Regions from separate parts of the Paenibacillus sp. FSL R5-0766 genome, predicted to be linked through region 3. Evidence: riboswitches for the same ligand, from Rfam matches in the RefSeq annotation. Region 3 holds a riboswitch; each other region holds the start of a gene.
What was found. Region 3 has a riboswitch for S-adenosylmethionine ahead of MKY66_RS24660 (methionine ABC transporter ATP-binding protein). Riboswitches for the same ligand answer to the same signal wherever they lie in the genome.
Positions count from the first base shown of each region.

Region 1 (7,495 bases), 350 kb from region 3:
TGAAGGAGAAAAGCGTACATTCCTCATCACAGGCATCTATCAAGCGATCGCCAACATGTCTGTTTCAGGCAGAATCACCATTGATGCCATGAGAAGTGTGAACCCCGGTTATAGTGCATTTGATGTTATCTTCATCAATGTGAACGATATGGCACAAGTGGGTAAGGTTGCCTCGGAATTAAATGAGCAATTTAAAGATTTTGCTTCAGTAGTCACTCAGAAGACATTGCTTGATTCGGTTTACGCGGAAGCCGCGAACATCCTGATCTATCCGATGAGCCTGATTGGATTGCTGTTTATCACTGTGACGTTCATCATTATTTTCAGTACCTGTAGAATCAATATTCGTAAAGAAAGCAGAACGTACGGAATATACAAATCGCTGGGAATGACATCTCGCCAAATCCGGTTGTCGCTCACCATGGGAATGTTCATACTGTCCTCCGTGGGAGCCATACTGGGTATTTTCGTCGGCGTATATCTGCTGCCTCTTCTACTCGAAATGATCCTTTCCGGTTATGGTATCGTACAACTTCCACTGATCCTGCATTGGGGTGGAATGGTACTGTTCACCTGTCTAAGCATCATTGCAGCCAGTCTTGGCTCATGGTTCTCTTCAAGAATCATTCGGGAAGCATCGCCACGTATGCTGGTTATCGAATAATGTAATAAGGATGCCTTAACACAATAAAACAAGCCCTTCCACACCTCTATAGGATGTGGAAGGGCTTATTATCATGATATGAACTATTTCCGCCACTTCTTCGCAAGTGCACCAATCTGATGTGGCGTAGTGCGGCAACAGCCGCCAATAATCTGCGCGCCCGCAGCAACCCACTGCTCCGATGCGTCCCTCATGCTGCCACAAGTACCCTGTCCACTCCACGTCTTCGTCACTGCATCGTATACTTCTCCCGAGTTCGGATACACAATAACAGGTTTGTCGCTCGCACGGCTCAAAATGCCCACTGCTTCCGTCACCACTTCCATCGGAGCACAATTCAGGCCAATCGCCGCAATCTGCGGCTCGGAGCCAAACTTCTGTGCACATACCTCAAGCGGTGTACCTTCGCTGATGCTTGTCCCGTCTTTTAAAGAAAAAGATAACCAGGCATACGCATGAGGAAACTCCTTCAGTAAATCAACCAGCACCTGTGCTTCCTGCAAGGATGGAATGGTCTCAAACGCCAGAATATCAGCACCCGCTTCAAGCAGCGCCGCCATACGCGGACGGTGAAATGCGGCAAGCGTCTCATCCGACACGCCGTAATGACCCACATACTCAGAACCATCCGCCAGATAGGCGCCGTACGGTCCAACGGACCCAGCAATAATTGGACGTGGACGAAGACTGTCTGCTTCGCGATCCCCTGTACGTTCTGTTAAATGCTCCTCATTCTCCACGGCCTCGGAACGTACCGAAGGAGCTTCTACAAGCTGACCTGTCGAGCTTTCTCTCCCTACTAGTCTACTCTGCACTTCTGCCCACACCTCATCTCTCGCCTGTGCAGCCAGTTCCACCGTCTTGCGGATCAGATCCAACGCTTCCTGCTCTCCAATTCCTCTCTTGCTGAAACCATCCACCGTTGCCTGATAACTGGATGTAATCGCACAATCGGCTCCTGCTCGAAAATAATCTGCATGAACCTGAACAATAACATCCGGATTCTCAAGCAACACACGAGCAGACCATAGTGGATCATCCAGATCACATCCATGCTGTTCGAGTTCCGTTGCCAACGCTCCATCCAGAATCATGACCGGATGTTCACGAAGGATCTGTTCTATCGGGTTAGTCTGTTGTGCTTGCGTCATGTACTTGTCCTCTTTTCTTATTCACACGTTCTGTCAGATAATAAGCAGCGTAACATACTGCGATAAACGGAACCCCACAATACAGCGCAATTCGCTGCGTCGGGTCAAAAGCAATACCTATGCATGAAGCCAGGCATAATATAAATGAAACAATCGGTACCACCGGATAGAGTGGTGTGCGGTAGACCAGATCTTTGACCGCATGGCCTTCCCGGATATATTGTCTGCGGAACATGTATTGGGAAGCGCTTATGCTCATCCATACCGCAACGACAGCCAGACCTGAAATGGAAACCAGCGTAATATACACCGTACCTGGCGCAATGATGCTGGACAGCAAGGCCAGCGCACCACCTACCATACTGATCAGAAGTGCATTCAGGGGTACCCCGCTTTTGGTCAATTTGGCAAACCACGGAGAGATCGTTTTTTTGTCAGCCAGAGACCAGAGCATCCGTGAAGATGCATATAGGCCTGAATTGGCAGCAGAGAGAATCGCCGTCAGAATAACAAAGTTCATAATATCTGCTGCATAAGGTACGCCCACCCGTTCCATTACCGCTACAAACGGACTTTCCAGTACACTGGCATCCGACATGGGTAGCAAGGCCGACAAGATAATAATCGTTCCGATGAAGAAAATAACCAAACGCCACAGCGTTGTATGAATAGCCTTTGGTATCGTCTTTTCCGGGTTCTCCGTCTCACCCGCGGCAATGCCGATTAACTCGGTGCCTGAGAAGGCAAAGTTTACAGCAAGCATGGTCATCAATATCGCTGTAGCCCCATGAGGGAACCACCCGGATGCGGTAATATTCGATAGAAATGGAGCCGGTTCAGCATCCGCCATGGGAATGAACCCAAACATGGCTGCGCCACCGATAATAATGAAGATTACGATAGTCACTACTTTTACAGATGAGAACCAGAACTCGGATTCCGCAAATAATTTCACCGTTAAAGCGTTAAACAGAAAGATCATCAGTGCAAAAACCGCGCTCCATATCCATACGTTCACCGATGGGAACCAGCGCTGCATCAGCAATCCGGCGGCTGTGAATTCGGAGCCAAGCGCAACAGTCCAGGTTAACCAGTACAACCAAGCTACCGTGTAACCTGTTGCCGGTCCGATATATTTGGCAGCATAACTATGAAATGCTCCCGTCTCTGGCATATGAACAGACAGTTCACCTAGACAGAGCATCACCAGATATACAACGATGGCTCCGATCAGATAGGACAAAATGGTTCCCAGTGGTCCCGCTTGCTGAATGGTGTAACCTGAGCTGAGGAATAATCCCGTTCCAATAACTCCTCCGAGAGAGAGCATGACCACATGCCGTGCCTGCATTTTCCGCTGAAAATGGCCTTTGTCGTTGTTGTTCTCCATACCTGCTGCTCCCCTACTTCTTCATCCAGAAAAAACAAAAAAGACCCACTCTGCCTAAAGAGTGCGCCGTTACTGACAAATAAAAACAAACGCTCCTATCTATCAGGCTTTCACCCGCTGGAATTAGCACAGTATCCTTCAGATCTGTTGCTGAGGTTTCTAAGGGCCAGTCCCTCCACCTCTCTGGATAAGAAAATGATTTTTTACTAATATAGCGATCTATCATGAATGTGTCAACATTTAAATCATAAAAGAAACACATCGCTATTCGGTGGAAGACCCCGGATTGGTGATGGTAATCTTCACATCGTACGTGATTGGCACGGTACTAAAAATGTTATCCCAATCGTCTTTGACTCTTTTCCATGTCTTAGGTTCCTTGATACGCAGGCTATCCCGAAAATCCGCAACATCTACTTTATAAGTATGCTGCAGTTTGTATAACACTTGGCGAATCTGTTGTTCGGCCAGTTCAGCAAATTCTTTTTCTAGTTCTCTAAGATAATCCCCTTTTTCCTCTCTTTCGGGCGAACGCCAATCTTCCATCAACCAGCCTTCGGATTCGGTCTTCACATGGAATGAAATATCATCGCCAACCACTTTTGGAATTATTTTTGTTTTTTTCTTCTTCATTTCATATACAACAGTGAATCCTGCTTTATTATATGTCTTCAAGATGCCTCCTTTTTCTTTAGGTCTGATCCACGATAGCCCTTCTAGATCCGTTTGGCTGAGTTCACCGATGAATTTGGTCGTTTTCCCATTAAAGATACTGGCACCGGAGAATTTGTCCTCTCCGTTGAAGTTCAGTACATTTTGGAGCAAGAAGCTGGAACCAGATTGCATTTGTGCATCTAATTTGGAGAGCAAAACAGGGTCCAGGATTTTATTGGACAAGTACGAATTACCGGTAATTCCTGTAAGATAAAATGCTGGAATCTGGGAAGGATCATCTGAAGTCAGTACATCAATAGCGCGATGATGGCTAATCAGCACCAGACAATTTGGACGAATATCGTTATCCCGAAGGACAAAATCCAGTATCTGATCCAGACCATACTTTTTGGCAATATCCTTAGAGACAACGATGACCTTTAGATGATGTCCGATAAGTGGACGATCTCGCCTTAGTGCAAACTGACGAAAGATTTGCAGCAAGGAATCTCCAGTGAGCTGTTCATTGGAATAGGACGTCTTTCCAGAAGCAGGTGAACCGGATTGGCCGCTCTGTTTACTGTTGGAACTGCCCGGAGCAATCTGCACCGTAGCCGTTATATAATTATTCTTTGGATACCTTCCTCCCTGAGCAGCGATGTCCTTTTCAAATTCTGTTTCTTTAGCGATATCGATCCCGAGACCAACATAGACACTTAGTTCCTCGATCTCCCTACTGCTCCAGCATCCGGATATTAACAGAAGGACCGACAAAGCAAAGGCTACACGTAAAAGCATAAAAAAACGAATCATGCATGTTTGCCTCCTTTTTTGCGTATCAGACTTATAATCAGCAGCAACAAAGGTAAAGTAGCAAATAAAATCACGGATGAGTTGCCCAACATATCACCCAGTGCAAAGGTTTCGTCCACGGTTTTCGGCATCAATGCCGTTAGATATATCAATGGCAGAAGGGCGTACATAATGACCTTGATCTTCTTCGTACGAAACAAATCCCGAATTCCTACCGAAGCACAATAGTGTGTGATCGTGAAGCTGGAGAAGATCTGCATAATCCAGATGACCAATAGCAAGGATTCGAAACGCTCAAAGATTAAACCTTGAATCTCAAAGCTTCTTACGAGATCCAGCGTGGGCCAAGTACGTGTTTTGATGCCGTCGAGTGACAGACTGCCTACAACCATCACAACAGTAATCAGATAAATCATAGTCGATATGATGATGCCCCAGCTCATGGCTACATTGCTCTTTTTGGGGTTTTTCATATAAGCAGTCATGACAAACATGACTTCGTACCCCGTGTAAGCCAGCAGCGAAGGTTTCAACCCTTTGAGAATGGGCGTGATACCCTCGCCGAGTACGGGTCTCAGATTGCCGATCTCAAATAACTGATTACTAAGCAAAATTTCAATCACAAATATAATCAGTGTAATCGGCAAAATAATCTCAAATACACGCACAATAACAGCAAGTCCACCAGAGATCAAATATATGCCAATCCACATAAACACCATCACAATGGCCCATGTCGGAGTACGCTCTAGTAAATACATGCCTGTCACTTCAGCCATGACCCTGATTTCGAATGCAGCAATCACCATAAAGTACATAATCATGGCGAATCCCAATATGTAAGCAATCCAGCTCCCCGTAATTTCACGGGTGAACTGGAACACTGTTTTCTCCGGAAATCTGCGACACAGGGTAACCAGAATAATTCCGACACCCGTGATAATCAGTCCAGACAGAATGATGGATATCCAGACATCTGGCGTTCCGACAGCTTTACTCGTCGTTCGAGGGAGGGTCAGGATCCCAGCGCCAAGCATGTAATTTACAATAACTACGACGGCCTGCCTTGTGCTAATATTTCCTTCGGAACCGTTCACTTCATCCCACCTCATACCTCGTGATTTGCTTGATTTATTTTTTGCGGTCTTTATCTATTGGATTAGACATCTCGGGACGTTTCCTCATCATATTTAGCGGAGCACGGATAAAGAAATCCTTCCATTCCCCAAAGTGATAAGGAACGGCTGGTGCAACATAAGGTACGCCAAAGCTCGAGAGCCTCGCCAGATGGGTACATATAAGGAGAAAGAACATAACCACGCCAAACAATCCGAGTATAGCCGCGCTAAACATGGCAGCAAATCGCAGAATTCGCAGTGTGATGCCGGCACTATAGACAGGGATCGTAAAGGAGGATATGGCGGTAACCGCAACAACGATGACCAGGAATTGGCTTATAATTCCTGCCTGTACGGCCGCCTGGCCGATAATCAGACCTCCAACGATACCTAGCGAGGGTGCAATCGGCTTAGGTAAACGAATGCCAGCCTCCCTCAATATCTCGATCGAAAGTTCCATGATCAGTACTTCGATGATTGAAGGAAACGGCACTCCGGTCCGCGTTTCAATGATCGTCAATACCAGCTTGGTTGGGATAAGTCCCGGATGGAACGAGATAAACGAGATATAGAGCGCAGGAGCGAGCAAGGCCAGCATGGCGGACATAAAGCGCAGCATTCGCAGGAATGTTCCAGGAATCCATCGTTCATAATAATCCTCGGGAGATTGGAGCAACATGCTAAACGACACTGGCACAATTAAGACAAATGGCGTCCCATCCAATAAAATAGCCACTCGCCCTTCCAGTAAAGCACCCATCACCCGGTCTGGTCTTTCTGTATTCAACACTTGTTGAAACGGACTGAGCGTATTGTCTTCGATGAGCTGTTCAACATACCCAGATTCCAACATGGAATCCATATCCATCTCTTCAATTCGCTTTTGGACTTCCGCCACGAGATTAGGATCAGCAATATCCTGAATATAGGCAACAGCCAAATCTTTCTTGATCCGTGAACCTACTTCATACTTCTGAATAAAGAGGCTCTGATCACTACCATACCGGCGTAAAATACCTGTGTTATCACTTAACTGTTCAGTAAAACCAATTCGGGGGCCACGGAGCAACCCCTCTGACACCGGTTCATTCACACCACGTGTTTTGATCTTATGAGCTCCAATTAACAGAGCCCCCGGCAATCCATCGACCAACAGTGCATTTTTGCCAAAAAGCACGCCAACTGCGACCTCTTGGAGGGACTTGGTCTCCTCAACCAGACTGACAGGTAGTAATTGCTCTTGCAGGTAGGCCGACAGTAAATGCGCATTATCCGGATGCAGGAACCCCTCCCGCTTAAGCTCTGGAACGCCTTCCAACATTAACGGTGTAATCAGGTGATCATCGATTAAGTCTTGATCTACCAGGCCTTCGGTATATATGACAGCTGCCCTTGTATTGGTACCTCTAATGGTAAATTCCCGAATGTGCACATCAGCATTTTGACCAAAGCTTTCTCTTACACTGGTCAGATCCGTATTGTACTTGCCGGTTAATTTAATATTGGCATATTGGCCTGTTTCGGTTCCCTGACCCTGACCCGCGGTAGCAGGAGAAATATCTTTCGAGGATATGGAGGGTTTCTCGGAACGAGAGAAGGTTCCACGCTTAATGGCGGCATTGATCCACCGCATGGTTACTGTAATGCCGATCGGTATGATAAGGACCAAGAATGCCTGAACCCATATGGTCCAATCCGGCACGTA
Region 1 is NZ_CP150227.1:6,036,961-6,044,455, forward strand. Features, by position in the region: gene MKY66_RS26215 (FtsX-like permease family protein) at 1-664, shown strand, start outside; gene mmuM (homocysteine S-methyltransferase) at 748-1,815, opposite strand; gene mmuP (S-methylmethionine permease) at 1,793-3,205, opposite strand; SAM riboswitch class I at 3,298-3,399, opposite strand; gene MKY66_RS26230 (Ger(x)C family spore germination protein) at 3,470-4,672, opposite strand; gene MKY66_RS26235 (GerAB/ArcD/ProY family transporter) at 4,669-5,769, opposite strand; gene MKY66_RS26240 (spore germination protein) at 5,804-7,495, opposite strand, start outside.
Region 1: linked by a shared signal. The riboswitch ahead of mmuP (S-methylmethionine permease) and the one ahead of MKY66_RS24660 (methionine ABC transporter ATP-binding protein) in region 3 are both predicted to bind S-adenosylmethionine.

Region 2 (7,495 bases), 3.3 Mb from region 3:
AACCGGAGCAGACGGTCATCCACACCTACGGCTTCACGAATTTCAAGCGGAATATCCGCATGAGTCTGTACTGCCGGATAAGTCATAAGTGATTCAACTCCGCCGAGACTTTCGGCAAAAGCAATGAGTTTGATATGACGCAGCAACGGTTCAACATAACGTGCATCCTTCACTTTGAAAGAGAAGATACCTGTGTTACCCGTGGATTGTTTGTTCTGTATCTCATACCCCGGATGATCGGATAAACCTGGATGATACACTTCAACCACCGCTGGGTGCTCAAGCAAGTATTTAGCAGTAGTAAGTGCATTGTGCTCATGACGCTCCATGCGAAGAGCCAGCGTTTTCATACCTTTCATCAACTGGTAGGAATCACTTGGAGACAATACCGCTCCAATGGAATTATGCAGGAACGCCATCTCTGCAGATAACGCCTCACCTTTGGTAATGATTAGACCGGCCAACACATCATTGTGTCCGCCCAGATATTTGGTAGCGCTATGAATGATGATATCGGCACCCAGTTCAATCGGACGTTGGAAAAATGGAGTCAGCAACGTGTTGTCAACAATGGTCAACAGGTTGTAACTTTTCGCCCAGGAAGCTACGGCTTGCACATCGGTGATCATCATCAGCGGATTGGTTGGTGTCTCAATAAATACAGCTTTTGTATTCGGCTGACGAACCTTCTCCAGTGCTGCAAGGTCATTCGTGTCCACATAACTAGCAGTTACGCCGAAACGGGAAAGAATACGTTCCAGCAGACGATAGGTTCCACCATACAGATCCAGCGATACAATTAGATGATCCCCTTGACCAAACATGGCAAAGATCGTTTGCAGCGCGGCCATTCCCGAGCTACAGGCAAACCCTGCATCACCGGACTCCAGCGCTGCGGCGGCTTCTTCCAATACTTTACGGGTTGGATTAGTCGTACGAATATAATCAAACCCCGTGCTTTGTCCAAGCTTCGGGTGGCGAAACGCAGTGGATTGATAGATCGGAAAGTTAATGGCGCCTGTTACCGGTTCATTGATGGACCCAATTTGTGCTAAGCGGCTTTCGATTTTCAACTTGTTGTTGTCTTCCATTGCTGCATCCTCCTGTAATCTCGATTAGATTTGCGGGCCAATATCGTAAGGTGTTTCTTGATACACATAGTAATTGAGCCAGTTAGAGAATAATAAGTTGGCATGAGCGCGCCAAGTAGCCGGTGGCACACGGGAAGGGTCGTCATTCGGATAATAATGTCTAGGCAATGCGATATCCAACCCTTTGGCTGTATCCCGGTCATACTCCCACTTTAATGAGAACGGGTCATACTCGGCATGTCCTGTGGCAAAAATCTGTTTGCCGTCTTTGGTAGCAACCAGGAAGATCCCCGCTTCCTCGGATTCAGCCAAAATCTCTAAATTCTCATTCTTTTCAATATCTTCGCGTCTCACTTCCGTATGACGGGAATGTGGAACGTTGAATACTTCATCGAATCCACGCAGCAACGGAACATGTGGTTTATTGATGGTATGTGGGAAAACGCCAAAACACTTTTCATCAAGTGCAACCTTGGGTACGTCGAAATGATGGTATAAACCTGCCTGGGAAGCCCAACATATGTGGAGGGTTGAAGTCACATTGGTTTTGGTCCATTCGAAGATCTCCTGGATTTCATTCCAATAGTTCACGTCTTCGAAATCCATCTGTTCCACCGGGGCACCTGTAATGATCATTCCATCGAAACGGCGGTGCTCAATCTCATCGAAGGTTTTATAGAACAGATCCAAATACTCTTGAGACGTATTCTTCGACGTATGGGATTTGGGATGTACGAGAACGACATCCACCTGAATAGGCGTGTTTCCCACCAGACGAAGCAATTGTGTTTCGGTCGTTTCCTTTGTGGGCATCAGGTTTAATATAGCGATACGGAGTGGACGAATATCCTGCTGATATGCAGAAGTTTCATCCATGACGAAGATATTCTCTCCTTCAAGTACTTCTTTTGCTGGCAGAGTATCGGGTATTTTGATTGGCATAGTAAGTCTAACTCCTCCTTGTGCATAGATAGATGCAGCCACCCCTGGCTTGATGTCTTCACATCAATACAGTTATAGACTGCCTTGAGCTTGTAAAAACATTGAATTTCTCTTTCATCCAACGTTAAAAACAACCTCAAGTTCCTTAGCGAAAATCACTGCTGAGAAGTCGGGGCATATAACAAAGACCTTCCTCGGATTTCGAGAAAGGTCATATGTAAAAAAGATATGCGCCTCTCTCATCTCTCAGTTACAACAGTGCCACTTGACACTTAGTCGCTGCAAGAATTAGCACCGTGCGGTATACCGCCGGTTGCCGGGTTTCATCGGGCCAGTCCCTCCACCTACTCTTGATAAGATTTCGCTGTATTAGATTGTAATTTAATATGGTTCACCGTCTACTTTATTACATTAATGCCCTCACGTCAAGATGCAGTTCGATGTCTGCTTCCCAGATCGGAACCGTTCATCATCCGTTGTCATACACTGCCTCAGGGCGCGAAATAGACACATTTTTGCGCTTGAAAGCACCTTGTACCAGCGGTATACTAAACAAGGTGTTATAAACCCTTATGTGAGAGGTGACATATTAAATGGATGGCGACCCGAGGCCTGACTGGCAGCCGAATTCCGACAAACTGCATAGAGAATTGACATCAGCATGCCGGCAGCGGGACGTGACTTCCGTTTGATTATATAGTGAACGCAGCCCTGATCTCCAGGCTCCGCTGCCGACCGGCTGATTTGTTCTTTTTGCGCCCATAATGATAATATCCGCCAAGTTGGCGGGTGCAGAAGGAGTAGATTAACGATGAAAATCCGGTTGGTAAACAACGGTGTATTTATTCCGGTGGACGACATTCAGCAGGCGCTGACTCCACCAGCGGAAGGCTTTTACTGGATTGATGCAGACGTAGACGATTTGGCGGTACTTCAGCCGCTGTTCTTGATGCATGATCTGGCTGTGGAAGACTGTCTTAGTGACGAAGAACAACGTCCGAAGATTGAAATTTATGAGAACCATTATTTTATTGTGATTAATAGCATCCGTTTCGATGATGAAGAGATATTTCTACGTGCGGTCAACCTGTTTCTCGGCAGACATTTCATTATTAGTGTTACCAAGCAAAAGGTCAGCGAATTGCGTACACTGAAACCCATCCTGTGGGAACAGGAAATCAGTACACCGGATCGTCTGCTGTATTTGCTGGTTGACTTGATTGTTGATAATTATTTCACCGTAGGTGACCGAATTGAAGCACGGATCGAGAAGCTTGAGGAAGACATTCTGATGCACACCAAAAAGTCACATCTGAATGAAATTATCGGGCTGCGCAGTGAGATTCTGTGGCTGAAAAAAGTCCTTGGACCTCAGAAAGAGGTCATTAACACCCTGAACAAAAAAGATCTGCGTCTCATCGATGATCAACTGCAAAAGTATTTCAGTGACATCTATGAGAATGCTGTAAAAATATCTGAAACCTTTGAGACTTATCGCGACCTGATGGGCAACTTGCGAGAAGCCTACCAATCCAGTATTGCGAACCGGGCGAATGAGATCATGCGTGTATTTACCGCCATTACCACGGTCTTCATGCCGCTGACGGTCATTACCGGTATATACGGCATGAACTTTACGAACATGCCAGAGCTTAACTGGAAATACAGCTATTTTGTTGTGATTGGCCTGATGGTTACTCTGGGCCTGAGCATGTTCTTCATTTTCCGCAAGAAAGACTGGGTATGAACTCGTACGAAATAAAAAAGACGAAGCGTTCCTCCTGGAGAAACGCTTTGTCTTTTTTCATTTCTGATTATTAACCAACATTCTTCTCTGTCTCTGCGTGCCGACGGAAGCGGATTCGAATCATGCGCAGTCTTTCATAGACCTGCTCCAGACTTCCTCCATCCGGTTTCTCTCCTCCATACACCTTATGTAATACTGGCTTCAGGAACGTATCTCCCAGCTCCTCATACGCACTCCATACGGCCTCTTGTTCGTTCTCTGGCATCACTGCCAGCTCCACATCAAGAAGACAATCGGTGTCATAACCTTCATGATCCAGTGCCTCTAACAGCTCAACCAACTCGCGTCGGGATAATCCGGATCGATTAACAATCTCCTCTAACGTATACCCTTCCTTCATGCCTTCAAGCACCTGCTTACGCGTGGTGAACTTATCAAGTTCCTGCTTGTACTTCTGCTCTTTCTGCTTGTATAACCAACTCTCATACTCTTCTTCCTTCAGCGCCGTAAATACCCAGTCCAGCGGGAATGTCGTTGAACGCTCCAATCCGCTTGTAATCTCCATCCATTCCGTACCATACTCAGTCGCTTTGCTCTCTCCTACGCCCGGCAGTTGCATCAGTTCATCCAGCGATTGCGGAACAAAGGCACTGATCAAACGCAGCAGACGATTCGTTGCAACAAAATACGGTGCCTTCCGGTCAGACACAGCTCTCTTCCTGCGCCATGTGCACAGATCCGTATATAATTGCTCATTGCCGTATAACTCACTGTAACAATGGAGGCGCTGTCCACCATAACTGCGTGATTTCAGATCATCATTCTCATGAAATAACCCCTGCAACTGCGGTCGGTACCCCTCACTCATCTGTATGGCAAGCTGAAGACGGTAAATATGAAGCAGCTCCTCCCAAGAAGTCCCTTCATACCATATGCTATCCTCACGCTCTCCTTCCTCGTAGCGACTCCATCCCAGCTGCCAACTATCTTCCTCTTCCCCAATCCATAACTGTGCATACTCTGCATTCTGATCTGACATTTTGGACAATCTGTTCATGAAAATGACTTCCATTTTCTGTTCCCTCCCTTTAACATTTCAGCCTATACGGGTTAGTTACGCTACCTACAGGCAGCACAAAAAAAACACCCCTCCTGCAAAATCCATGCAAGAGAGGTGCTTCCTCATTAACCGTACTATGCTGTTGCCCATATCATACCACAATGGTAAAATTCGTCAATCCCTTAATGACCTATTTATTCAATGCCAACTTGGCAAGCGCCAGCGAACCACACAGACCCGCATTGTCTCCAAGTCCTGGTGACACAACATACTGGTCAATGTCGGATTGAAGCGCCGGATGCTGAACGTACCCTGCCAGCAACTCCTGCAGTTTGCTACGCACCATCGGGAACAGGTGCTCCTGCTTCATTACTCCGCCACCCATGACGATTTTCTGCGGAGAGAGAATCAGGATATAGTTCATCAGTGCATGCGCCAGGTAATGCGCTTCGATCTCCCAAGCTTTATGATCTGCAGGCAGTTCATAAGCCGGTTGCTCCCAACGTTTGTTAATGGCCGGGCCTGCTGCAAGGCCTTCGAGGCAGTCACCATGATACGGACAGAAACCTTCGTATGTATCCTCCGGATGTCTGCGTACAATGATATGTCCCATCTCAGGATGTGACAATCCATGGACCATTTTACCGCCAACCACAGCACCTGCACCAATACCTGTACCCACAGTGATATACAGACAGCTCTCAAGACCTTGTGCAGCGCCCCAGGTTGCTTCTCCAAGTGCCGCACCATTCACATCCGTATCAAATGTCATCGGCACATCAAAATGCTCCTTGAGCTTGCCAATCACGTTATACTGTCCCCAATGTGGTTTTGGTGTTGTTGTGATATAGCCATATGTTGGGCTTCCTTCAATCGGATCAATCGGACCGAATGAACCTACACCCAGAGCTTCAATGCCTTTGCCTTCAAAAAATGAAATCACTTGAGCCATTGTCTCTTCCGGTGTCGTCGTGGGAAAACTTACGCGTTCCAGAACTTCTCCGTTCTCTGTGCCAATACCACATACAAATTTGGTTCCGCCTGCTTCAATTGCGCCTAAGATCGTCATGTTAGTCACACTCCCAAGTTAGTTTAAAAAAGGAATTCGAGTTGCTTTACTTGATGACACTATAATTACCCTGCTACTTGTTCTCCAACTTGGACAATCGTTTCATTAACGTCTGCCTCCAGCTGTCTGACAGCGCAGGTATGGCCAGTAACGCCTGAATACCTTCCATATCTTCTTTCCCCTGATGCATAATTCGATTGGCTTCAAGAACCGTCATTGATGCAGGATCAGTGCTGATCCTTCGAAATATCGATGAAGGCCCTACCTCACCTTCTTGCAGTACACGAAAGTAAAATCCGGTATGTCCACTCTCCTGAAAATAAACAGGCAACTCCTTATAGTCATACCTCGCACCCAGCTTGAAGCAAGGTTGTCTGGGCTGACTAACCTGTACTGTGGCTTCGCCCAACTCGTACACATCACCAATCCGGACGTCTTCTTCGGCACAGCCTTCAACCGTCAGATTTTCTCCACAAGCTCCCCAGTCCAGCTTGCGATCCATCAGCTGTTCCAGCACCGGATAACGACTGTAATCGTATACACAAACGGCTTTGTCAGGGCCGCCATGATGCACCAGATCCGCCTGCGCGTCCCCTGTCATTCCAGTGAATGACAGGAAAACCGCGTCGGATACAGGATGTTTCACAATGCCGCTCAGCACTTCACGCTTCTGCCCAGGGAGCGGCTGCGGCAACCCTACATTAATGGCCAGAACAGCTGTATTACCCTCCCCTGGCTTTCGATCAGATGTGAGTGTCATTTGCGTCATACCTCCCATAATCACTTTCTTTTAACGCACAGAGCCGCCAAATACGAGTGTATTACTCAATAGCCGACCTGGAGAAGTCAGCATTTTGCCCCCGGCATACATACCCGAGGAAGCACCGCCATCCAGATTCATGGCCTGTTTGGCACCAAGCTTCTGCATCACTGCTGCCCACTCCTTGATTGTTGCTCCGGAAACGGTAGCCAGCATAACAGAACCGTCCGCCATGATCGCAATACCACTTCTGGCTCCGGAAGCATTAAGAATCTTGGCATCCTTGAAACCTTCGCTCGTCGGATTGACAGCTACCTTGCCGTCTTTCACCAGACGGGGTCCTGCCCCAACAGCAGTCACTACATCTTGCCAAGGGATCTCTTTGCCTGCTGCGTTCGTATACTTATAATTCATTTCTACGGTCGAACCAACGGTGAAACGATCCGAAGAAGACTTCTGGTTACCTGTGAAGACCAGTACCGAGCCATTCTTAGGAATCGCTACATTGGTATTGGGCACTTTTTTGGTCACAATACCTTTCTCCATAACAACCGCAGTGCCACCTTTGAACCCAACTGTGGCACCTCGTTCAGGCGTATACAGCATCGTAATGCTTGCGTTCGCTGAAGGTGTTCGATTAATAAAGGTTGCATACCAACTCCGTGATTTACCTTTTGTATCCGTTACTTTACCTGTCAAACTCACCTGAAGTGAATCCATGATCGCCGAGCCGTCTTCCTTAAATCCGATGGATGTTCCGTATCTTCCAATATGTATGACCTTACCATTTGCTATTAACATACCGTATGGATCTGGTGCTCCGTTA
Region 2 is NZ_CP150227.1:1,965,804-1,973,298, reverse strand. Features, by position in the region: gene MKY66_RS09010 (PLP-dependent transferase) at 1-1,091, opposite strand, end outside; gene metA (homoserine O-succinyltransferase) at 1,116-2,033, opposite strand; SAM riboswitch class I at 2,270-2,393, opposite strand; gene corA (magnesium/cobalt transporter CorA) at 2,845-3,780, shown strand; gene MKY66_RS08995 (HRDC domain-containing protein) at 3,851-4,852, opposite strand; gene MKY66_RS08990 (ROK family protein) at 5,031-5,909, opposite strand; gene MKY66_RS08985 (MOSC domain-containing protein) at 5,983-6,669, opposite strand; gene MKY66_RS08980 (phosphodiester glycosidase family protein) at 6,700-7,495, opposite strand, start outside.
Region 2: linked by a shared signal. The riboswitch ahead of metA (homoserine O-succinyltransferase) and the one ahead of MKY66_RS24660 (methionine ABC transporter ATP-binding protein) in region 3 are both predicted to bind S-adenosylmethionine.

Region 3 (7,495 bases):
GCGTCCGCATTATTGCATAACCATCATGTTATCTATGTGTTATTTCCTGGTGAAAAATGTAACCAAGCGATCTCCAGCCATCTGGAGAATTTGCACTAGAATGATCATCGACACTACGGATATGATCATGATTTCATTTTGATAACGATAATACCCATAGTTGATTGCCAACGTTCCTAGACCTCCACCACCAACCATACCCGCCATCGCGGTGTAAGAGACAAGCGTAACGATGGTAATGGTTATCCCAGCAACCAAACCAGGTAAAGCTTCAGGCAGTAATACCCGTCTTACAATCTGTCCGGTCGATGCACCCATCGACTGTGCCGCTTCAATGACACCCCGATCAACTTCTCGCAATGTCGTCTCCACCAATCGAGCAAAGTAAGGAGCTGCTGAAATAACTAAAGGTGGTATAACACCTAACACTCCTGTAGCTGTACCGACGAGTGAACGAGTGAATGGAATAAGAGCAACAATCAATATGATAAATGGGACTGAGCGCAAAATATTCACAATCAAGGACAATATAATGTACACCGTCCGTGATTTGATCGAAGCAGATCGAGCTGTCATGAACAGCAGTACTCCGAGCGGTAAACCAAAAATTACGGTGAACAAGCCTGATACACCCAAAATTTGCAGTGTCTCTATGGAAGCTTTACCAACCTCTTCCCAACGTACGGTTGAAAAATCCATCTAACGAAGCACCTCCACATCAAGTCCCTCAGCGGTTAGTTCTGATATCGTCCGATCAATCGCATATGAATCACCCTCTAACCGAACGGTCAGCTGTCCATAAGGAACCTGTTTGATCGTAGAGATTGTACCTTGCAGGATGGCAAAATCCACTCCCGTTTTACGTACCGTTCTGGACAAAATCGCTTCATATGTTTTGTTACCCAGAAAAGATATCTTCACAAGTTTGGAAGCAACACCTGCCTGCAATTCAACGCCATTCGCCAGAGCGGTCTCTTCCAGAGCAAGTCCAGCTTCATGGTCACGCATCATAAAGTCCCGCGTAATCGCATGTTGCGGCTTCAGGAACACTTCTGTTACAGGTCCCTGTTCCACAATGCCGCCTTGATGAATGACAGCCACCTTGTCACAGATGTTCTGAATGACATGCATCTCATGTGTAATCAGCACAATCGTAAGGTTGTACTTTTCGTTAATGTCGAGCAATAACTTCAGGATTGAATTGGTCGTCTGCGGATCAAGTGCCGAAGTAGCCTCATCACAGAGAAGTACATTCGGATCACTTGCAAGTGCTCTCGCAATCCCTACACGTTGTTTCTGGCCACCCGATAATTGAGCCGGATATTTGCTGCTATGGTGCTCCAGACCAACCAGTGCCAGCATTTCCTTCACTTTGCGATCAATGGCTTCCTTGGGTGTATTCACAAGTTTTAGTGGAAAAGCTACATTGTCATATACCGTTGCCGAGGATAACAGATTAAAGTGTTGAAAAATCATCCCGATTTTGCGTCTCTGTTGCTGCAATTCGGTTTTGCTCAGTTCAGTCAGGTTGATTCCGTCAACCCATACTTCACCCTCCGTAGGCCGTTCCAGCAAATTAATACAGCGAATCAATGTGCTTTTGCCCGCTCCGGAATGGCCAATCACTCCGTAGATTTCACCCTTTTGGATGCTCAAATTCAGCTCGGACAACGCTGTTGTAGATTTTGCCCCTTTGCCGTACGTTTTCGTTAAACCTTTTAATTCAATCAATCGCACTTGCCCCTTTCCAACCACCTACATGTATCTTTACCCGATCTAAAGGAAAACTCCCCTTAAAGTACAAAAAAAGAGCCCTTTGCAGATACAAAGAGGGCTCTTTACGTGAAAGAATATACCTTCTCATCTGCCAAAATCGTGTCTCGCACCATTTTGTAGGAATTAGCACCTAACATCTATAACGAATGATACATGTATCATGTCGTTACAAATCGGTTGCCGGGCTTCATCGGGCCTGTCCCTCCGCCGCTCTCGATAAGAAATATGTTGTTGTAGGATTTTATAAGTTCATGTAGTTTATGCTTTATAATGTGAACGTAACTTTTGAAATATCAGTTCAATCTTTGTCACTGTAACATTCTGATTGAAACTCAGTATATTCCAAGTATTCCGATTTGTCAAAGGGAATTATTTCTTTTCCATATTTTGTTGATATAACGATAAGAGGCTGTTAACGTTTCACAGACCATATCCACGCCCTGACGCATTTCCTGCACATGCTGATTCAGATCCTCCAATTTCACTTTACCTTGCAAGGTCTGGTGTAACTGCCACAGGTCATCGTGCATTTCTGAGTTCATGTAGTGAATTTCCATATTACGTCGCTTGCGCAGCTTGCTCATCGGTTCACGATAAGAGTCCTTGATCTGTATTAATTGCAACGCAAGATCATGATGCTCCCTCGCATAATCGAACTGCCTTAACACCGTAAAATAAGAAAAATGCGCTTTGGTATTGGAAGTATTCAGCTGGAATATTTCATTTAATACCGTGCCCACTTTATCCAGAATGGCAAAGCAGCGGATAAAGCCATCTTTGTAGAAATAAACATATCGGGCATACTCGGCTTTTTCAGTCGGCGTCATATCATCCGTTGAACCTGCAACGACCTTTTTACGAAAATGAGCAGCAGCGAAACTGCTTTGCTCCAGTTCATCCAGTGAGGAGATGAGTCCCTGAGTCCACACATACAGTTTCCGATAGTCATGCGTGGGATCATGGTCCACATGCATTTGTCGTTGAAATAGCTCAAGCGTATGCGCCATTGCGTCCATCGCTGCCTTCAATTTACCTTCGTTTATACGTGGCTTTTCCCCCAACAACGTTCGCAGCATATCTAACCTCCTCTTTTCCAAATCAACAAGAATTCATCACCGTAAACGTAACACATCATCCATTCCGTGTAATTGCTGCTTGCCATAGGTTGCCCTGATCCCCCTGACATCAAACAAAGTCCACCTGTCCAATGATGTACATCACTGGATGGTGGACTTTCATATTTAAAAACGATTAGCCGGGCGATGCAGCTTGTACACCAGGAAACTCATATACGTTAAGACTCCGAACAATATGGCGATATCCAGCATATGAGCAAGAGCTACGAACATGTATACTTCCGGACGGTTCATTGTCACCATCATGAAAATACCAATGACTACTTGCATCAGAATGAGAACAACGGATACCACACCCAGAGTACGCATTTCCTTGTTGTCCGGATGATTACGGTAAGCGAAGTGACCCAGGATTGCGATAACAATCACGAGCGACGCAGCTGCTGCACGGTGAGCAAAAGCAACCGCTACCCCACCCGAAAGCTCAGGAATAATCTGCCCGTTACAGAGCGGAAATCCGGAACATCCACCGGCAGAATCCGTGTGGCTCACAAATGCACCCGTGTATACCACGAGATATGTGTAAATGGTGGAGAACCAGACCAGATTCCTGAATTTTTTAGTGACCCGAGGGTATTTATTCAGGCGCTCCAATCCGCCATCTTTGGCCTCCTGCCTTATGCCCAGCGCCATCATTAGGGAACTGGCAAAAGCAATCAGTGCAAAGCCGAAATGCAGTGCCATGACTGCTGAAGATTGGGAGAAGACTACGGCAAAAGCCCCCATGATTCCCTGGACGATAACAAATACCAGAGTTAAGAAAGAAAACAATTGCAGGTCACGGCGTGATTTGCCAAACCGCAGAAAAGCCACAAACGAGGCAATGGACAACAGTCCAGCCAGTGCACTTACAGCGCGATGGGAATATTCAATGAGTGAAGCCACAGTATGTGCGGGAACGAGTTTTCCGTTACATAAAGGCCATTCTGTTCCGCAGCCAAGGCCTGATTCCGTTTTGGTTACGATGCCTCCACCAAAAGTGGCCAGAAACATGACAAGACAGGTTAATACGGTTAACCATTTAAACAAAGTTAAGTGTTTCAATTTTTTCTCACCCGCTGTTGGTTTAAGATGGCGAAGAATATTCTCCGCTTGTTTCGGTACTTTGACACTTATTTCACAACTAAATTCATTATACCGGATAAAATGTTCATTGACGTCGCGCTTTGTGACAAAATGTTAACGTCTGGTGAAATAATGACCAGCAGGTCATTGGGGTTATGTAATTGAAGGATATGCCAGTTGAATTGTGTCTTAAACAGAATTCTGAACACACAAACGCCATTTCCCTATTTCAAGAGAAATGGCGTTTCATCTAGTATACCCTTTTACAACATGAACCTGTCATACTTTTATATAAGTTCAATGAAACATTTACACAATAACGGAGAGGACAGAAATAGCCTGAAGAAGCGAAGCGTTCGCCTTTATCCCCGGATTTCCCCTTTATAAAAGGGATCAAAGAAATCTGGGGATAACAGCGATCAAAAGGTTATTCTGTCATCGGAGTGTCTGTGTAAATATTCATTTATCGAACTTATATAACATTATTTATGGATCGTGTTGTACACTTCAACTGCGCGATCCAGGAACTGCTCAATCTCTTCTCTCGACTTGCGCAGCTTGTTCACATACCGTACGAGTTCACGGCCATCTGTATACGCCACAAAGCTTGGGATGCCAAGAATATTCTGTTCTTCACTAACCGTCCCAACCTGATCCACGTCGACCTCAATCAAGGTCAGTTCACGTGCATATTTCTCTTCAACCTCAGGCATAAACGGATCGATGTATTTGCAATCACCACACCAGTCTGCCTTGAATACGGCAATCGTCAAACGTGGGGATTGGATGGCTACATCAAAAGCAGGTTTGGAAGTAATCTGTTCCATTCAGTTCATCTCCCTTTCTGTACCTTGTCTTACCCTAAGTGAAGCAAATTGGCGAGTGGAAGTCAAATAATCAGCGCATACTTAGAATACACCACATGGTCTGTAAATTTAAACCCAGAACATCATGAAAGGATGTCACATCATGACTTCCACCAGAACCGATTCTTCCAGCGAACAACATCACGGGTCCCTCCTGCAGATGGTCCGTTCCATTCCGGGTGCTGCCCGGGAAATCTGGCGTGGCAAACAGGCTGCATGGCAAGCTTCTGCACAGCTTCGTCACCCTTTGCGTGACATCGAGTGGGATACAGATACGGCAGCTGCCTTACAGTCTGAGGTGGAGCGTTTGTTACCTGCCAGCAGCAAGTCTTTTGCACGCACGGACCAGGTTCAAAGCGCACTCGTCTGCGAAGAAGATTGCATCATCTTGGAAGAGATTAAGACACTGACCCAGGAGCACAATCGGAGTAATATCACCCGCACGGCAGCCTATCTGGAATGTTATGAGCAATATCCCGAACTGCATTGGGCACTGCTGGCCCATATGGTCTCTCGTAACGGCGGATATCACATGACAGATCTTCAGAGTGACTTAATGCATAATCTACAGAATCAAAGCGATCGCGAGCATATGTACCGACTGCTGGAGCGGTGCAATGCACTCATTTTCCAGGATGCCTATCCCCAGCTTCTGCTGTATATGAACAGTCGCCGGATCGGACGAAGCTGTTTCCATCTCTTGTCGCACTTTCACGTATCGGCGTTTATGACACCGTTTTGGGAACGCTTTTGGCTGGAACGATGCAGTTCACTGCTTAGTGTGGCATTAATTATCAATGAGCAGAACTATATCGAGAGCCGGGTGGTGCAGCATCCTTATTTTCAAAAAGAAGTACTATCCAAACCCGCATTCCATCTGCATAATCTGGCCGGTCTGAATCATATCGTCTTTCCTCTTGGACGGGGAGCAGGACTCGCAGGACGCGTCATTGAACATTTTGGCAAATTGGATGAGCGGATCCTGTTTGGCAAAGGCCTATATGCCCTGTTGTTTGGCGTAGAGCAAGTACACACACAAGTGTTGGAGTTCGCACGTTTGGTTCCCCATCGTGGCTCGCGCGCTGAATATTGGCCTGGCCTGTTTACCCAGCGTGAAGACGAGGCGGGTGAACATACATTATACGCTCAGGCGTTACTGGATGAGGAATGGCTTCCAGAAGGGCAACGATTATATAGTCCGGAACTGCTTTCCGTATGGGGGGACACGCCTTATGAACCAATCACCAGACAGGACTGGCTTCAGACTCGAGATTGTCTCGGTTATCTGACGGCACCGCGTCGGCCATGGCTGTTTGAGATGAGTCACGAACACCGGTATGGCATGCTGAAAACAGCACTGGCTCATGATGCTAAAGCCATCACACACTAATGCTAAAGACCACATAGAGCAGGCAAAGACGGGTGATGTGAATACCCCGATGTACCGCTAATGCTTGCTTGCGAGGCTAATGTCGAGCTCAGTCGATCAGCTCATTTTAACTATACAAAAAGCCCTGTCCGCTTCAATAGCAGACAGAGCTTGTATCCTATTATCACAAAATATTAATGCTTGAATGATGCTCCTTGCATGTTTAACCTCTTTGCCCAGCTCCACGTTGAAGACGCATAAGTGGACGAAGAATTTTTTGCAGAATACGAGGGTAACTGCCCAGTTCGTCCTTGCGCAGTACACGCAGCACAACCATGAGAACCAGATACACCACAACAACAAGCACACCAACCACAAGGCAGGTAAACAAGAAGGATACACGCGCTGGCAGGAACAGTCCAAAGATCGTATTGCCAATCCAGTTCGTTGCAAATCCTACACCTGCTGCAAGCAACACTGTAATGATAAATCCTTTCCAACGATCTCCCATGATGGAGAAATCAACGATTTTGCGAAGGACCCGCAAATTCAGGTACGTGATGACCAGGAAACAAAGGGCTGTTGCAATGATGATGCCGTAAATGCCAAAGATCGGCGCCAGAATCAGACTTGCGATCAGTTTGATCACAACACCTGCTGCGACACTGATCATCGTAATCCGCGGTTTCCCTACCCCGAGTAAAATGGAGTTGGTGGTCATCATCGTAATCTGGAAAATAGTACCGAATGTCAGCAAGGCAATGATCGGTGTTCCATCCAGATTGCTAAACAGCAATCCGTTGACCGAATATGCTGCCGCACAAAGTGCAATGACAATCGGCATACCTGTCAGAATCGAAATGCGCAAGGCAAGTGTAACCTGACTTTTCAGATGCGCTTCATCCTTGCGGGCAAATGCTGCCGATATGACAGGCACCAATGATTGACTCAAAGCGATCGCCAGAATCGGAGGAATACCCGCAATACTTTGGGCTTTCGCACCCAGGATCGCAAGTACACCAGTCGCTTCTTCGAGTCCGATCTGGCCACTAAGCAGTGGTACCACAAGGGATGAGTCGATGAAGTTAATGGCTGGAACCGCAAGTGAAGACAGCACAATTGGAATAGACAGCTTGAAGATATCACTGTAGATACCTCGCATTGGTAACTGCTCTGCACGCTCGTAATTCAATTGGGCAGCACGGTCGCTACGACGCAGCTTCAAGGTGAAGTACAACATGACTCCGAAGGCACCCACACTTCCTAATACCCCACCAAATGAG
Region 3 is NZ_CP150227.1:5,688,785-5,696,279, forward strand. Features, by position in the region: gene MKY66_RS24655 (methionine ABC transporter permease) at 40-699, opposite strand; gene MKY66_RS24660 (methionine ABC transporter ATP-binding protein) at 700-1,731, opposite strand; SAM riboswitch class I at 1,858-1,999, opposite strand; gene MKY66_RS24665 (Cthe_2314 family HEPN domain-containing protein) at 2,136-2,852, opposite strand; gene MKY66_RS24670 (heme A synthase) at 3,018-3,941, opposite strand; gene MKY66_RS24675 (thioredoxin family protein) at 4,460-4,804, opposite strand; gene MKY66_RS24680 (DUF2515 family protein) at 4,947-6,233, shown strand; gene MKY66_RS24685 (polysaccharide biosynthesis protein) at 6,436-7,495, opposite strand, start outside.